3 regions of the Cupriavidus sp. 01L43 genome follow, and region 3 is predicted to be linked to each of the others. Evidence: predicted binding sites of a transcription regulator. Region 3 holds the regulator's gene; each other region holds the start of a gene.
The links. Region 3 encodes FNR, which switches genes on or off when oxygen is low (the NO sensors DNR and NnrR bind a similar motif). Its sites were predicted from a motif close to TTGATNNNNATCAA; they were not measured.
Positions count from the first base shown of each region.

Region 1: the regulator FNR is predicted to act here: its motif matches at 2,505-2,518, upstream of AC1DP9_RS21985 (DASS family sodium-coupled anion symporter).
Region 2: the regulator FNR is predicted to act here: its motif matches at 3,242-3,255, upstream of AC1DP9_RS03700 (cbb3-type cytochrome c oxidase subunit I).

Region 1 covers NZ_JBFTSH010000016.1:1,335-5,833, reverse strand. The annotation lists gene AC1DP9_RS22000 (phosphate acetyltransferase) at 1-300, shown strand, start outside; gene AC1DP9_RS21995 (acetate/propionate family kinase) at 341-1,564, shown strand; gene AC1DP9_RS21990 (tyrosine-protein phosphatase) at 1,583-2,344, opposite strand; gene AC1DP9_RS21985 (DASS family sodium-coupled anion symporter) at 2,635-4,146, shown strand; gene AC1DP9_RS21980 (transglycosylase domain-containing protein) at 4,255-4,499, shown strand, end outside.
Region 2 covers NZ_JBFTSH010000002.1:127,082-131,580, forward strand. The annotation lists gene AC1DP9_RS03685 (SCO family protein) at 1-86, opposite strand, end outside; gene AC1DP9_RS03690 (c-type cytochrome) at 133-744, opposite strand; gene AC1DP9_RS03695 (cbb3-type cytochrome c oxidase subunit II) at 788-1,390, opposite strand; gene AC1DP9_RS03700 (cbb3-type cytochrome c oxidase subunit I) at 1,394-3,010, opposite strand; gene pdxR (MocR-like pyridoxine biosynthesis transcription factor PdxR) at 3,334-4,499, shown strand, end outside.
Region 3 covers NZ_JBFTSH010000018.1:80,954-85,452, reverse strand. The annotation lists gene scpB (SMC-Scp complex subunit ScpB) at 1-111, opposite strand, end outside; gene AC1DP9_RS23435 (sulfite exporter TauE/SafE family protein) at 748-1,506, opposite strand; gene fnr (fumarate/nitrate reduction transcriptional regulator Fnr) at 1,591-2,316, shown strand; gene AC1DP9_RS23425 (hypothetical protein) at 2,345-2,590, opposite strand; gene AC1DP9_RS23420 (hypothetical protein) at 2,587-2,814, opposite strand; gene ccoG (cytochrome c oxidase accessory protein CcoG) at 2,855-4,396, opposite strand; gene ccoP (cytochrome-c oxidase, cbb3-type subunit III) at 4,452-4,499, opposite strand, start outside.

The DNA of each region.
Region 1 (4,499 bases), on a different contig from region 3:
GACGGCCCGCTGGCCTTCGACAACGCGATCAGCAAGGCCGCAGCGGACACCAAGGGCATCCACTCCGAGGTGGCCGGCGACCCCGACATCCTGCTCGTGCCGGACCTCGAGGCCGGCAACATGCTCGCCAAGCAGCTCACCTTCCTGGCCGGCGCCGAGGCCGCCGGCATCGTGCTGGGCGCACGGGTGCCGATCATCCTGACGAGCCGTGCCGACAGCGTGCGCGCGCGCATCGGCAGTTGCGCCATCGCCGTGCTGCTTGCGCACGCGCGCCGCACCGCCGCCGCCGTGCCCGCCTGAGCGCGATGCCAGCGCCAAGACAGTCGCCAGGAGAATCATCTTGAGTACCGTCCATCCCGTGATCCTCGTTGTCAACGCCGGGTCATCGAGCGTGAAGGTTTCCATCTACGTGGTGCCCGAGTCGGCGCATCACAATGTCGATATCCAGCCCGAACTGGCCGCGCACGGGCAGATCGAGGGCATCGGCGTGGCGCCGCGCCTGACCGCGCGCATGGCCGATGGCCGCGTCGTGGCCGATGAGCAGTTTCCCGTGGAGCAGGTGGCCGACCACGATGCCGCCTTCCGCCTGATTCGGCTGACGCTGAGCGTGGGCCTGCGCGATACGCCACCGGTGGCGGTCGGCCATCGCGTGGTGCATGGCGGCGCAGACTTCGCCGATGCGGTGGCGATCGACGACAACGTGATCGAGCGGCTGGAGGCCCTCGTCCCGCTCGCCCCGCTCCACCAGCCGCATAACCTGACCGCGATCCGTGCGGTGCGCGCCGCCGTGCCGGAGCTGCTGCAGGTGGCCTGCTTCGACACCGCCTTTCACGCCGGCCACGACCCGCTCGCGCAGTTGATGGCGCTGCCGTACGAGTACTACGAGCGCGGCATCCGCCGCTATGGCTTCCACGGGCTGTCTTATGCGTATATCGCGCGACGGCTGCGGCAGGTGGCGCCGGATCTGGCCGAGGGCCGTGTCATCGTGGCGCATCTCGGCAACGGCGCCAGCCTCTGCGCGATGCGCGAGGGCCGGAGTGTGGAATCGACAATGGGACTGACCGCGCTGGATGGCATGCCGATGGGCACGCGCTGCGGCAATATCGATCCGGGCGCGGTGCTGTGGCTCGCCGCGCAAGGCATGGAAGCCGATGCGATCCAGGCCATGCTGTACGGCCAGTCGGGGCTCAAGGGGATTTCCGGCATCAGCAGCGACATGCGCGTGCTGCTGGCCAGCAACGAGCCGCGTGCGGTGCTGGCGGTGAACTTCTACGCCTATCGCGCCGCGCAGGAGATCGGCAAGCTGGCCGTCACGCTGGGCGGGCTCGATACGCTGGTGTTCACGGCAGGCATCGGTGCGAACTCCGCCGAGGTGCGTGCGCGCATCTGCGCCTACCTCGACGGGCTGTTCGGCGTCCGCCTTGACGAGCAGGCCAATGCCGCCAACACCCAGCGCGTGAGCCGCGACGACAGCCGCGTGCCCGTGCTGGTGCTGCCGACCGACGAGGAAGGCATGATTGCGCTCTCCACCGCGCGCATCCTGCGCGAGCGCGGCGGACTGTAGTAGCGGCGGCGGCCGGGCTCAGGCTTCGAGATAGTGGCCGCGCAGGCGGTCGATATCGACGCGAAGCCCATCGGCCAGATAGGCCTCCAGGCCGCCGTGCGCCTGCTCGATGGCGGCGATCGACGCCTCCAGGTATTCCGGCCGCACCTCGAGCAACGGCATGATGACGTCGGGCGGCACGCCCAGCGCCTCGGTCCGCGCGAGGATCGCCTCGTTGAAGCGGCGGTTCCAGTGGTTGGACTCGAGGTAGTTGGCGACGATGTCGTCCCGCGCCACGCCAAGCGCGGACAGCAGCAGCAGCGACGCAAAGCCGGTGCGGTCCTTGCCGGCAGTGCAGTGGTAGTACAGCGTGCCGCCTGTCTCCGCATTGCGCAGGAAGCCACCGAACGCGTCGCGATAGCGCACCGGGAAATCGCGGTAGACATCGACCATGAAGGCATGGACCTGCGCCGGCGTGCTGTCACGCAGACGCGGCATCAGCACGTCCATCGCCATGCTGCCCTCCAGCACCGGCACGGGAATCCAGCGGAAGCGCTCACCGAAGGCGGCCTCCTGTGGGGACTTCTCGCCAGTCGAGCGGAAGTCGATGACCATGTCGAGGCCCAGCGCATGCAGGCGATCCAGGTCCGCCACGCTGGCCAGCGCAGGATTGCCGCTGCGAAAGAGCTTGCCGTGACGCACGCGGCGCCCATGCGCGCCGACGAGGCCACCGAGGTCACGTGCGTTGCTGATGGTCTCCAGCGGCAGGCACGGACGGATGTGTGTTGCGTGAGTCACCATGTCGGTGTCCGGTTAAGGGTGATCGAAGGGTTTTCAACATCGTCCCCAATTATTTCAGATCGAGGACACGCGGCGCCATCGGGAATCGCCCAATGTCCGCAATCCGTTGCGCCGCCGTGACGCACCGTGTGTCGCCCCCGATGCCTGATCTTGCAGAGGCTTGATCCTGGACAAATCGCGCTGACGCGGTGCCTTGGCATGGGCAGGCACGCTTCTCATAATGCGTGGGTCGACCGCGGCGACCCTGCGTGACGACCGCGTCGACAGGCTCATCCACTTAGGAAGTCAAGATGCCTGACCCGCATATCTCTGCTGCACCCGCCGCCGCCATGTCGGCGCCCGTCACCCCCAAGGTGACCCTCCACTGGGGCTTGTACCTCGCCCTCGCCGTGCTCGCCGCGGTACTCCTGATACCTACGCCCGAAGGGCTTCCCATCGCCGGGCAGCGCATGCTCGCCATCCTCGCCTTCGCCGTGGTCGTGTGGATCACCGAGGCGGTGACCTACGAGACCAGCGCGATCATGATCACCTCGCTGATGGCGGGCCTGATCGGCTTCGCGCCGACGGTGGCCGATCCCACGGTCAACTACGGCACCTCGCGCGCGCTGGGCATGGCGCTGGCCGGCTTCTCGAACACGGCGCTCGCGCTGGTGGCGGCCGCGCTGTTCATCTCGGCCGCGATGACCGTGACGGGGCTCGACCGGCGCATCGCGCTGGTCACGCTCTCCGCCATCGGCACCAGCACGCGCCGCATCCTCATCGGCACCATCGCGGTCACGATCATCCTCAGCCTGGTCGTACCCAGCGCCACCGCGCGCAGCGCCTGCACGGTGCCGATCATGATGGGCGTGATTGCCGCGTTCGGCGTGGACAAAAAGTCCAATACCGCCGCCGGCATCATGATCATGGTGGCGATGGCCACCAGCGTGTGGAACGTCGGCATCCAGACCGCCGCCGCGCAGAACCTGCTGACCGCCGGCTTCATGGACAAGCTGCTCGGGGAGCGCGTGACCTGGCTGCAATGGCTGATCGCCGGCGCGCCGTGGGCGCTCGTCATGTCGGCGGTGCTCTATTTCCTCGTGCGCTGGCTGCTGCCGCCCGAAACCGATGCGATTGCCGGCGGTAAGGAAGCCGTGCAGCGCGAACTGGCCGCGCTCGGGCCGATGACCGGCCCGCAGAAGCGTCTCGCCGCCGTCGCCATCGGCCTGCTGGTGTTCTGGGCGACCGAGGGCAAGCTGCACAGCTTCGACACCGCGACGATCACCTTCGTCGGCCTGGTAATCCTGATGCTGCCGCGCTTTGGCGTGATGGACTGGAAGACCATGCAGGCGCGCACGCCGTGGGGCACGCTGATCGTATTCGGCGTCGGCATCAGCCTTGGCACCGCGCTGCTGACCACGCAGGCCGGCCAGTGGCTCGGCAAGTTCGTGGTCACGCATTCCGGCCTTGCCGACCATGGCGTGCTGATGGTCTTCGCGGTGCTGTCCGCGTTCCTGATCCTGATCCATCTGGGGTTCGCCAGCGCCACCGCGCTGACCGCCGCGCTGCTGCCCATCCTGATCTCGGTGCTCCAGACGCTGCCGGGCGACATCAACAAGGTCGGCATGACCATGCTGCTCGGCTTCACGGTCAGCTTCGGCTTCATCCTGCCGATCAACGCGCCGCAGAACATGGTCTGCCTCGGCACGGACACCTTCAACGGCCGACAGTTCGCCCGCGTGGGCATTCCGCTGACGATCATCGGCTATGGCCTGATGCTGCTGTTCGCGGCCACGTACTGGCGCTGGCTCGGCTGGGTCTGACCGCCGTCCCCGCCAACAAGACGCCCCCATCACGAAACCCGTGCTCGAATTAAGGCGGGCGATCGGCAATTTCCGAATCGTCATCGGACCCATGGCAAAATATGCGCCATGCAACGCCTCTGGTCCGCCTTCGTCAAACTCGTCCTGCTCGCCGTACTCGGCGGTGCGTTGCTCATCGCCTTCGCCGTACTGGTGGCCGACCGCCAGCTACCGTCGCTCGACTCCCTGACCGCGTTCCGCAAGACGCCGGACTATGTCGAGCTACGCCAGTTCCCGCCGGCGCTGCGCGAGGCGGTGGTGGCCATCGAGGATGACCGATTCTATCTCCATGACGGCGTGGACTACGTCGGCGT
Region 2 (4,499 bases), on a different contig from region 3:
TCGAGCGTCCAGGCGGTCAGGCCATGCGTGATGGCCCAGAGAGCGATGCCACCCAGTACCAGCACCAGACCGAAAACCGCGCGCACAGCCAGAGACCCGCGCGGGCGCGCGGGCCGAACACCGTGTGCGAGGCTAGCCACCCGGACTGCCGAGCGCCGCGTCACCATCGAACGGCGCCGCCATGGCGGCCGTCTGGGTGCGTGCGGCGGCGACGGCTTCCGCCGTTACCGGGCCAGCGGTATTGCCCCACTGGCTGCGCACATGGGTCAGCACCGCGGCAATTTCGGCATCGGACAACTGGTCCGCGAAGGCCGGCATCGCCCCGTTGTAGGCCGTGCCCTTGACGGTCAGCTTGCCGGTCACGCCGCGCAGCACGATGGAGGCCAGCCGCGCCTCCTGCCCCACCACCCACTCCGAGCCCGCCAGCGGCGGGAACACGCCCGGCAAACCCTGCCCGGTGGCCTGATGGCAGGCCACGCAACGGGCCTGGAACACCGCCGCGCCATCCACGGTGCCGCCGCCGGCGCCCTTCGGCTTGCCTTTCAGGTCCGCCAGGGTGCGGCTGTCGCCCAGCGACGAGGGCTGGTCGCTTTCGGACGTCACGATATAGAACGCCCCCCACGCCACCAGCGCGGCCACCATGGCCAGCACGTAGCGGGGAATCGGCGCGCGGTTCTCGTGCGGATCGGCATTCTCGCGGGCACGCGCCGCGGCGGCCTGACGTTCTTCCGATGGATCTGCCATCTGTTTCCTCTGCGGATGCTTATCGGGTGCTTATCGCGGGTGCTTATCGCGGGTTCGACTCGCTACCTTCGGGCGGCAACACCGCCCCGGTGCGGTTCAGCGACTGGAGATAGGCCACCAGGTCAGACGCGGCGGCGGTCGGCACCACCACCTTGCCCGGCGGTGCGTAGCCCGGGGGCAGCGTCACCGGCTTGTCGCCCGGCTCCGGCGCGTCCTTCACATCGAACAAGTACGGGTAGCTGGGCATGATGCTGCCGCTCACGTAGGCACGCGGCTGGTACAGGTGCCCGAGGTGCCAGTCGGCGCCGGGCTGGCGCACGCCGATGTTCATCAGGTCCGGCCCGGTGCGCATGGTGCCCAGCAGGTGCGGCTTGTCGTAGTAGTAGTCGCCGGCCACGGCCACGCGACCCCAGCCGCGCTTGGCGTCCGGCGCGTAGGAACTGTCGCGCGGCTGCTGGGAATGGCAGTAGATGCAGCCGTTGGCGATATAGACCTCCCGCCCGCGCAGCTGCGCGGCGGTATAGGGCTTGGTGCCTTCGGTGGGCTTGACGTCCTGGAGTTGCAGATACGGCAGGACGACCAGCGCGCTGGTGGCCAGCGCCAGCATGGTCATGCCCCCCGCCAGCAGGGCGCTTTCATTGTTCACGGTTCAGACTCCCTCGGCAGGTTTTTGGCCCGACTGGCCCGTTTTGCGCAGGCGGCCCTGGTGGAACAGCGCCGGGCGGTCACGATTCGGCCCGAAGCCGAAGACCGCGCAGACGAAGTTCGTCACGAAGAACAGGTGGCCCGTCAGCATCATTGCCCCGCCCAGCGAGCGGGCGCGCAGGTACGGCAGGGTCACGGCGACCGAGTCCATGAACGGGCGCGCCGCGTCCAGCATGGCCAGCCCCTGCAGCCAGCCGCCAATGCTCAGGAAGACGAAATAGATGCCGATGCCGCCCGCCGCGAGCCAGAAGTGCATGTAGATCATCCAGCGGTACGGCCATTCGCGGCCGGTCACGCGCGGCACGATGAAGTACAGCGCGCCGAAGAAGGCGAAGCTGACGAACGCATACAGCCCCAGGTGGGCGTGGGCCACGGTGTAGTGCGTGAAGTGGGCCACGCGGCTCACCGTGCGCAGCGCCTCGAACGAGCCCTGGATGGAACTCAGCGTGTACATCATCCCGCCGAAGGTGATGAAACGCAGCGTCGGCGAGTCGATCAGCCGGCGGAAGTTGCCGCGCAGCGTCTGGTGCTGGTTGATGGAGAACGCGACCACCGGAATCAGCATCATCATGCTCTGCACGATGGATAGCGTAATCAGCCACCCCGGCACCGGCCCGCCCACGAGGTGGTGGCCGCCCACCTGCCCGTAGAAGAACGCCAGCGCCCAGAAACCCAGCAGCGAGAGCCCGTACGACCGGACCGGCTGGCCGATGATCTTGGGCAGGAAATAGTAGATGGAAGCCAGCGCCAGCGGCGTGTAGAACAGCCCCAGCACGTTGTGGCCGAACCACCAGTTCATGGTGGCCTGCTCTACGCCGAAGTGCACGCCCGGCACGTTCGCCACCAGGAACAGCACCGGGAACCAGAACAGCGCGCAGCCCATGTACCAGACCGACACGTAGAGGTGATCCACCTTCCGGTTGACCAGCGTCAGCACCAGCGGCAACCCCACGAAGGCGCCGCCGATCACGAACAGGATGTCCACCTGCCAGGGAATCTCGAGCCACTCCAGCCCATCGGAAATCCCCGCGCCGATGCTGCCGATGCCGGCAATCAGCCCCGCATTCCACACCGCCGCCCCCAGCACCGCCCAACGGGCGCCGACCAGCGCCGTCTTGAGCAGCCGGGGCAGCAGGAACAGGGCGATGGCCAGCCCGGCCATCGGCGCCCAGCCGTAGGCCACGGCGTTCAGGTGGATGGTGCGGATGCGGCCAAAGGACAGCCAGGGCACGCTGGCGAGCAGGTCCGGTTCGTGCAGCTTGATCGAGGCGGTGAGCCCGGCCATCGACGCCACCACCAGCCACACCATGGCGCAGCAGATGAACAGGAACACGACTGGCGCGGAAGATGCATCGGCGGCATCGCGGGAGGGATCGTCCAGCCCGGGCGTCAGGTGCGCCGAGGCAGGATCCTCGGGGTGCCCGGTCTCGCCGTCGGCAAAGATCACCCGCGCGGCAGCTGGCGAAGTATCGAACAGGCCCTTCTGCATGCTCCAGATAAAGGCCGCCAGCGCGATCACGGAAAGCAGGAACGCGGAGAGCAGAATGGCGATGGTATTCATGGCATTGCCGGCAGGCATGAGATGAGTCCTGCGCAGATTACGCACGGGGCGGATAGGCGCCCATAGCCACTTCCTGCGTTTTTTGGGTGACCACCGCCGCCTCAGGTTGCAGGCGCGATACGCGCAGGGGGCGCGCAGCGGGTACTGAATCGAGGCACCGATGAGAGCCCGCCCCCTGGAGAGCGCCGCGCCGGACCCCGCCCCCGCAGCGTGGTTTTTTGTCGAATTACCTTAAATTGCATCAAGGATGCAACTTAACTAGAATGGCGGCAGCGCCTGCCTGCGCGCGGTTTTCCGACCGATGACTCGCCCCCGCCCCCATCATGAACGTCCACTTGAGCATTGAAGGCCGCCACGGCCTGGCCAGTCAGATTTATCGCCAGTTGCGCGCCGGTATTCTCGACGGCCGGCTGGCCGCTGGAGAGCGGCTCCCGTCGACGCGCGACCTTGCCACGCAACTCGGTGTTTCCCGAAAGACAACACTCGATGTCTTCGAACGGCTCACCGCCGAGGGCTATCTGCGCTCGCGCACCGGCGAGGGCACCTTCGTGGCGGCGGCCATGACGCGGCGCGGCAACCTGCCCACGCACGCCACGGCCTTGCAGCCGGCCGACGCGCTCTGGGAATCGATGCCGGACGCGCTGCCGATCCGCCAGGAGGGCGTCTCCCCGCAGTACGACTTCATGGGCGGCGTGACCGAAAAGCGGCTGTTTCCGTTCGACCAGTGGCGCCGCTGCGTGAGCCATGCGATACGCGTGCAGGCGCGCGTGCCGGCAGGCTACCGGGATCCGGCCGGCGAGCCGGAACTACGGCTGGCGGTGTCGCGCTACCTGGCCTTCAGCCGCGCCGTGGTCAGCAACTGGCACGACGTGATCATGACCCAGGGCGCCCAGCAGGCGCTGACCCTGCTGGCGCGGGTGGTGCTGCGGCCCGGCGACGTGGTGGCCATGGAGGACCCCGGCTATCCGCCCGCCCGCATGAGCTTTACGGCGGCGGGCGCCCGGGTGGTGCCGGTACCGGTGGATGCGGATGGCATCGTGGTCAGCGCCCTGCCCGCGGACGCCCGCATCATCTATGTCACCCCCTCGCACCAGTTCCCGCTCGGCATGCCGATGAGCCTGGAGCGCCGGCTGGCGCTGCTCGACTGGGCGCAGCGGCGCGGCGCGCTGGTGGTGGAGGACGACTACGACGGGGAATTTCGCTTCGAGGGCCGGCCGATGGACTCGCTCAAGAGCCTCGACCATGACGACGTGGTCGCCTATGTCGGCACATTCTCGAAGACTATTTTTCCGGAACTGCGCATCGGCTACGTGATTCCGCCCGCCCCGCTGGCGCAGGCGCTGTGCCGGGCCAAGCAGACCAGCGACTGGCATAGCTGCACCCTCACCCAGACCGCGCTGGCCAAGTTCATGCTCGACGGCTATTTCGCCAAGCACCTGCGGCGCATGCACAAGGAGTACGCGGCGCGGCGCGCGGCGCTGCTGCGCTG
Region 3 (4,499 bases):
GTCGGCGCCGACATCGTCGGCGAAAAGACGGCGGAGATCGTTGACGCGCAGGGGCTCCTGCGCACAAATCAGCGCGGTCTCGAGGACGATCTTCGCCTCTTGGGTATTCATGTGATTGTGTGCAGCCTGTCTTTGCACCTGCTCCCGGACGAATCCCGGAGCACTGGAGATTTCGGATACAGCGGTACCGATGCCACCGCCATCTCATTGCGCAGCCAACTCGCAGCCTGTCGCAGCCCAGGCAGCCAAGCGGTGCACTTCGTTCTTTTGCATCGATTTGCCGGGTCGTTCCGGCAGGAGATCGTCCGCATCCGGCTGGCTTCGCCGGMAGTCGAACCTCTTGCGTCGCGCTCTCGCCTTTACCCTCGCAGGCGGAACCCTTCCCCTTGGAGCGGACATTCGCCAGGACAATCAGATTGCCAAGGCGGCAAGAAAAAACGGATATCGGCCCGGACAAGCTTCGTCCTGCGCCTGCGCCACCACTCCACAAGGCCGACCGGCCTTTTAAACCAGATCTTTTGAACCGGATGCACTGTGGGGACGGATCCGGCAAGCCAATGCTGCCTCGGACCCATGGACACGCATCCCAGATCAGGGATGCCGGCCCGGCGACGCCAGGGAATTACGTGGCGCGATACCGTGGTTCTCGCGATTGTATGGCATTCCCGCCCCCCTCCGCAACCCGCCCGCCGCCCGGCGTGGCGAATGGCACGAACCGGGGCGGCCTGTCCGCCGCCCGGAATCGTCCTAGAACACCACGCAGAACCCATGCGCAGCCAGCGTCTCCGGGAGCCAGACCGCCCGCGCCACGCCCACGATGCCGAAGCCGATGATCAGCACGCCCGCCACGGTCCGGACCGCCGGCCGGCGCGACACATGGCGCACATAGCCCGACAACCCCGAAATCACCAGCAGGTTTGGCAGCGTTCCCAACCCAAAGACGAGCAGAACCAGCGCGCCCGACGCCGCATTGCCGGCCAGCAACGCCATTGCGAGTGCCCCATAGACCATCCCGCACGGCACGATCCCCCAGGCGAGTCCCAGACCGAAGCGCCGCAGCAGCGGCGCATGCCGGGCCAGGCCGGCAGGCAGCCTGATACCGAGCGCGCCCATGCGACCTACCACCCCTTGGGCCATGCGCACCGCGAACGCCTCCAGGCGCGCCGCACGCATGGTGCGCCCACGCAACAGCCAGAAGCCCGACATCACCAGCATCGCTCCGCCTGCGCCATAGAGCCATCGCTGCACAGGCAGATAGTCCTGCTTCCATACGGTGGCGCCGACGGCACCCACCACCGCCCCCAGCAACGCGTAGGTGGTCAGGCGGCCGGCGTGCATCGCCAGCAATTCCACGAGCCAGCCGCGCGGCGAGCGATGGATCGTCACCGGCACGCACACCGCCGCGCGCTGCTCGGCCGCCATCGCAATGCCGCCACACATCGCAGCACAGTGGACGCCACCAAACAACGCAACGATAAAAACGCTGAAAAGCACACCAAATGGCAACGGTCCCTCGCTTCCGCGTCACTTCACGCGGTAAAATTGATCTGTCGCGCCCTCGCTGCAATGCGCATCACCAAGAGCCCTCAATTGCTTACCTCCATACCCGTCACCGAGATCTCGCCCCGCTGCTCTACGTGCGGGATGGGCCAGCTTTGTCTGCCGGTAGGCATGTCGCACCAGGACCTCCTGAAGATGGACACGCTCGTGCAGGAACGCGTGCGCGTGCACAAGGGCGAAACGCTTTACCGCATGGGCGATCCGCTCACCGCCGTCTATGCCGTGCGTTTCGGCACGCTCAAGACGCACGTGACGCTCGAAGACGGCCGCTCGCAGATCACCGGCTTCCATCTGCCCGGCGAGATGGTCGGTATGGATGGCCTCGGCGAAATGCAGCATGCTTCCGATGCCACGGCCCTCGAGGATGCCGAAGTCTGCGTCGTACGCTTCAACGACTTGCAGGCGCTCTCGTCTGACCTGCCCTCGCTGCAAACCCAGTTCCTGCGCTTGATGAGCAAGGAGATTTCGCAGGACCAGGTGATGCTGATGACGTTGGGTTCGATGCGGGCCGAGGAGCGGCTTGCCGCGTTCCTCGTCAATCTTTCCGATCGCCTGTCGGCGCGTGGCTACTCGTCGAGCGAGTTCGTGTTGCGCATGAGCCGCGAGGAGATCGGCAGTTATCTTGGCCTGAAACTCGAAACCGTCAGCCGCCTGTTCTCTCGTTTTGCCGAGGCGGGCCTGATCCAGATCCGCCAGCGCCACGTCAAGCTCATCGACATGGCCGGCATCAAGCAGATCTACAACCGCTCCTGCTAAGGCCGGCTCGCCGGCGGCGGTGCACTCGCTACTCGAGTTCATCGGTATCGCTGAGCGGCGTTGGCATGGTGTAGAGCGTCAGGCCGCTCGACAAGGCGCAGAACAGCCACGCCAGCAGGAATCCCACGGTATAGATCGCCTCACGCGACGCGTCGACCGGATGACCGAAGAAGCTCAGGTCACTGGGATCGACAATCGAGAACACCGTTGCCGTGGCCACGCCGCCCATCAGGAACGCTGGCCACATCACCCACATCAGCCAGCGTAGTCTCATGGCCGCCTCGCCGTGTCATTGACATGGGCGTCGGCATGCACGGCGGACCCATCCAGCTTCTCCACCACCAGCCCATGCCGCGCGGCATCGCGCACCGGCACGTCGGCGTGGGTATTGGCGAGCCAGATCGTCACACCACAGCCGATCATCGCCAGCAGCGGTCCGCTCATCAGCAGCCACGGCCACGGTTCCTTCCACCACGGCTTGACTTGTTGCGCTGTCATTGCCTACTCCTTGCGTCGAATATTTCCTGAATGACCTGTCCTACAGGCCGCGCGGCACGATGAAACTGGTCGCTTCCTGGATCTGCGCGCGTCCGCGTGCGTCGTCCATACCCTCCCCCGTGACCGTGATACGGATCTTGTGCGTGCCCTGCGGCGCGTGGTCGATCGGGATACGGATCCGCACCGGCAACAGCCGGTTCGACGTAGGCGCCAGCGTTTCTGCCGACTTGTCATACTCGATGGTCAACCCTTGCAGCTCCGCGCTCGTCGCCTGTACCCGGACGCGCATCGGCGTCTCGGTCGTATTGATCAGTTGCAGCCGGTACACGTTCTCGATCCAACGACCTTCGACCTCGCGGCCCAACGCGCCACGGTCGCGGATGACATCGACCTTGAGCGGCGTGCGCATCGCCAGCGACCCGATGAAGCCCCCCACCAGCGCCGACCAGATCACCGCGTAGACAATCGTCCGTGTGCGGAACAGGCGCTTGCGCGCCGCGACTGCCGACAGGCCCTTGCGCATCGCGTTCTCAGAGGTGTAGCGGATCAGGCCACGCGGATAGGCCATCTTGTCCATGACCTGGTTACAGGCGTCGATGCAGGCACCGCAGCCGATGCACTCGTATTGCAATCCGTCACGGATGTCGATCCCGGTCGGGCAGACCTGCACGCAGATGCTGCAATTGACGCAATCGCCAATGCCGGCGGTGTGCCGGTCCGTCTTGCGCGAGCGGCTGCCGCGCGGCTCGCCACGGCCTACGTCATAGGTCACCACGAAGGTATCGCGGTCGACCATCACGCTCTGGAAACGCGCATACGGGCACATGTACTTGCACACCTGCTCGCGCATGAAGCCGGCGTTGCCCCAGGTGGCGAAGGCATAGAACAGCATCCAGAACGACTGCCACGGCCCCAGCGAGAGGTCGATCACCTGCCCGCCCAGCTCGCGGATCGGCGAGAAATAGCCGACGAACGTGAAGCCGGTCCACAGGGCGATCACCACCCAGAGCGTGTGCTTGGTCGCCTTGAGCCGCAGCTTGCGCAGGCTCCACGGGTCGCCGTCCAGCCGGATGCGGGCGATGCGATCGCCTTCCACGCGTCGCTCGATCCACATGAAGATTTCTGTGTAGACGGTCTGTGGACACGCGTAGCCACAGAACAGCCGGCCCGCGATGGCGGTGAACAGGAACAGGGCGAGCGCCGAGATGACAAGCAGGACCGCGAGGTAGATCACGTCCTGCGGCCACAGCACGAGGCCGAAGATATAGAACTTGCGCGCGCCGAGGTCGAACAGCACCGCCTGGCGGTCGTTCCATTGCAGCCACGGGGCGCCGTAGTAGACCAGCTGGGTGAGGATGACGAGCCAGACGCGCCAGCTCGAGAAGGCGCCCGTGACCGAGCGCGGATAGATCTTGCGCCGGACCTCGTAGAGTGTTTCTTCCGAAGATTCAGCCGATTGGGCAGATTGCCCGGATCGCGGCGTGGCAGCCGGGCGCCATGGCGGGCTGTCGTCGGGCCGTGAGGGCTCCGGCGTGGCGGGGTCGTCCGCTACGGGCTGTGCAGCATTGGGGGGCGCGTTCATCTTGTGTTCCTCGCGCCCCGGCAGGCGGCTGGCCGCCCTGCCCGGGGGCTGTTGATCATTGTCCGGCCGCTCCTGTATTGGAGAGACCCCACACGTAGGCGGT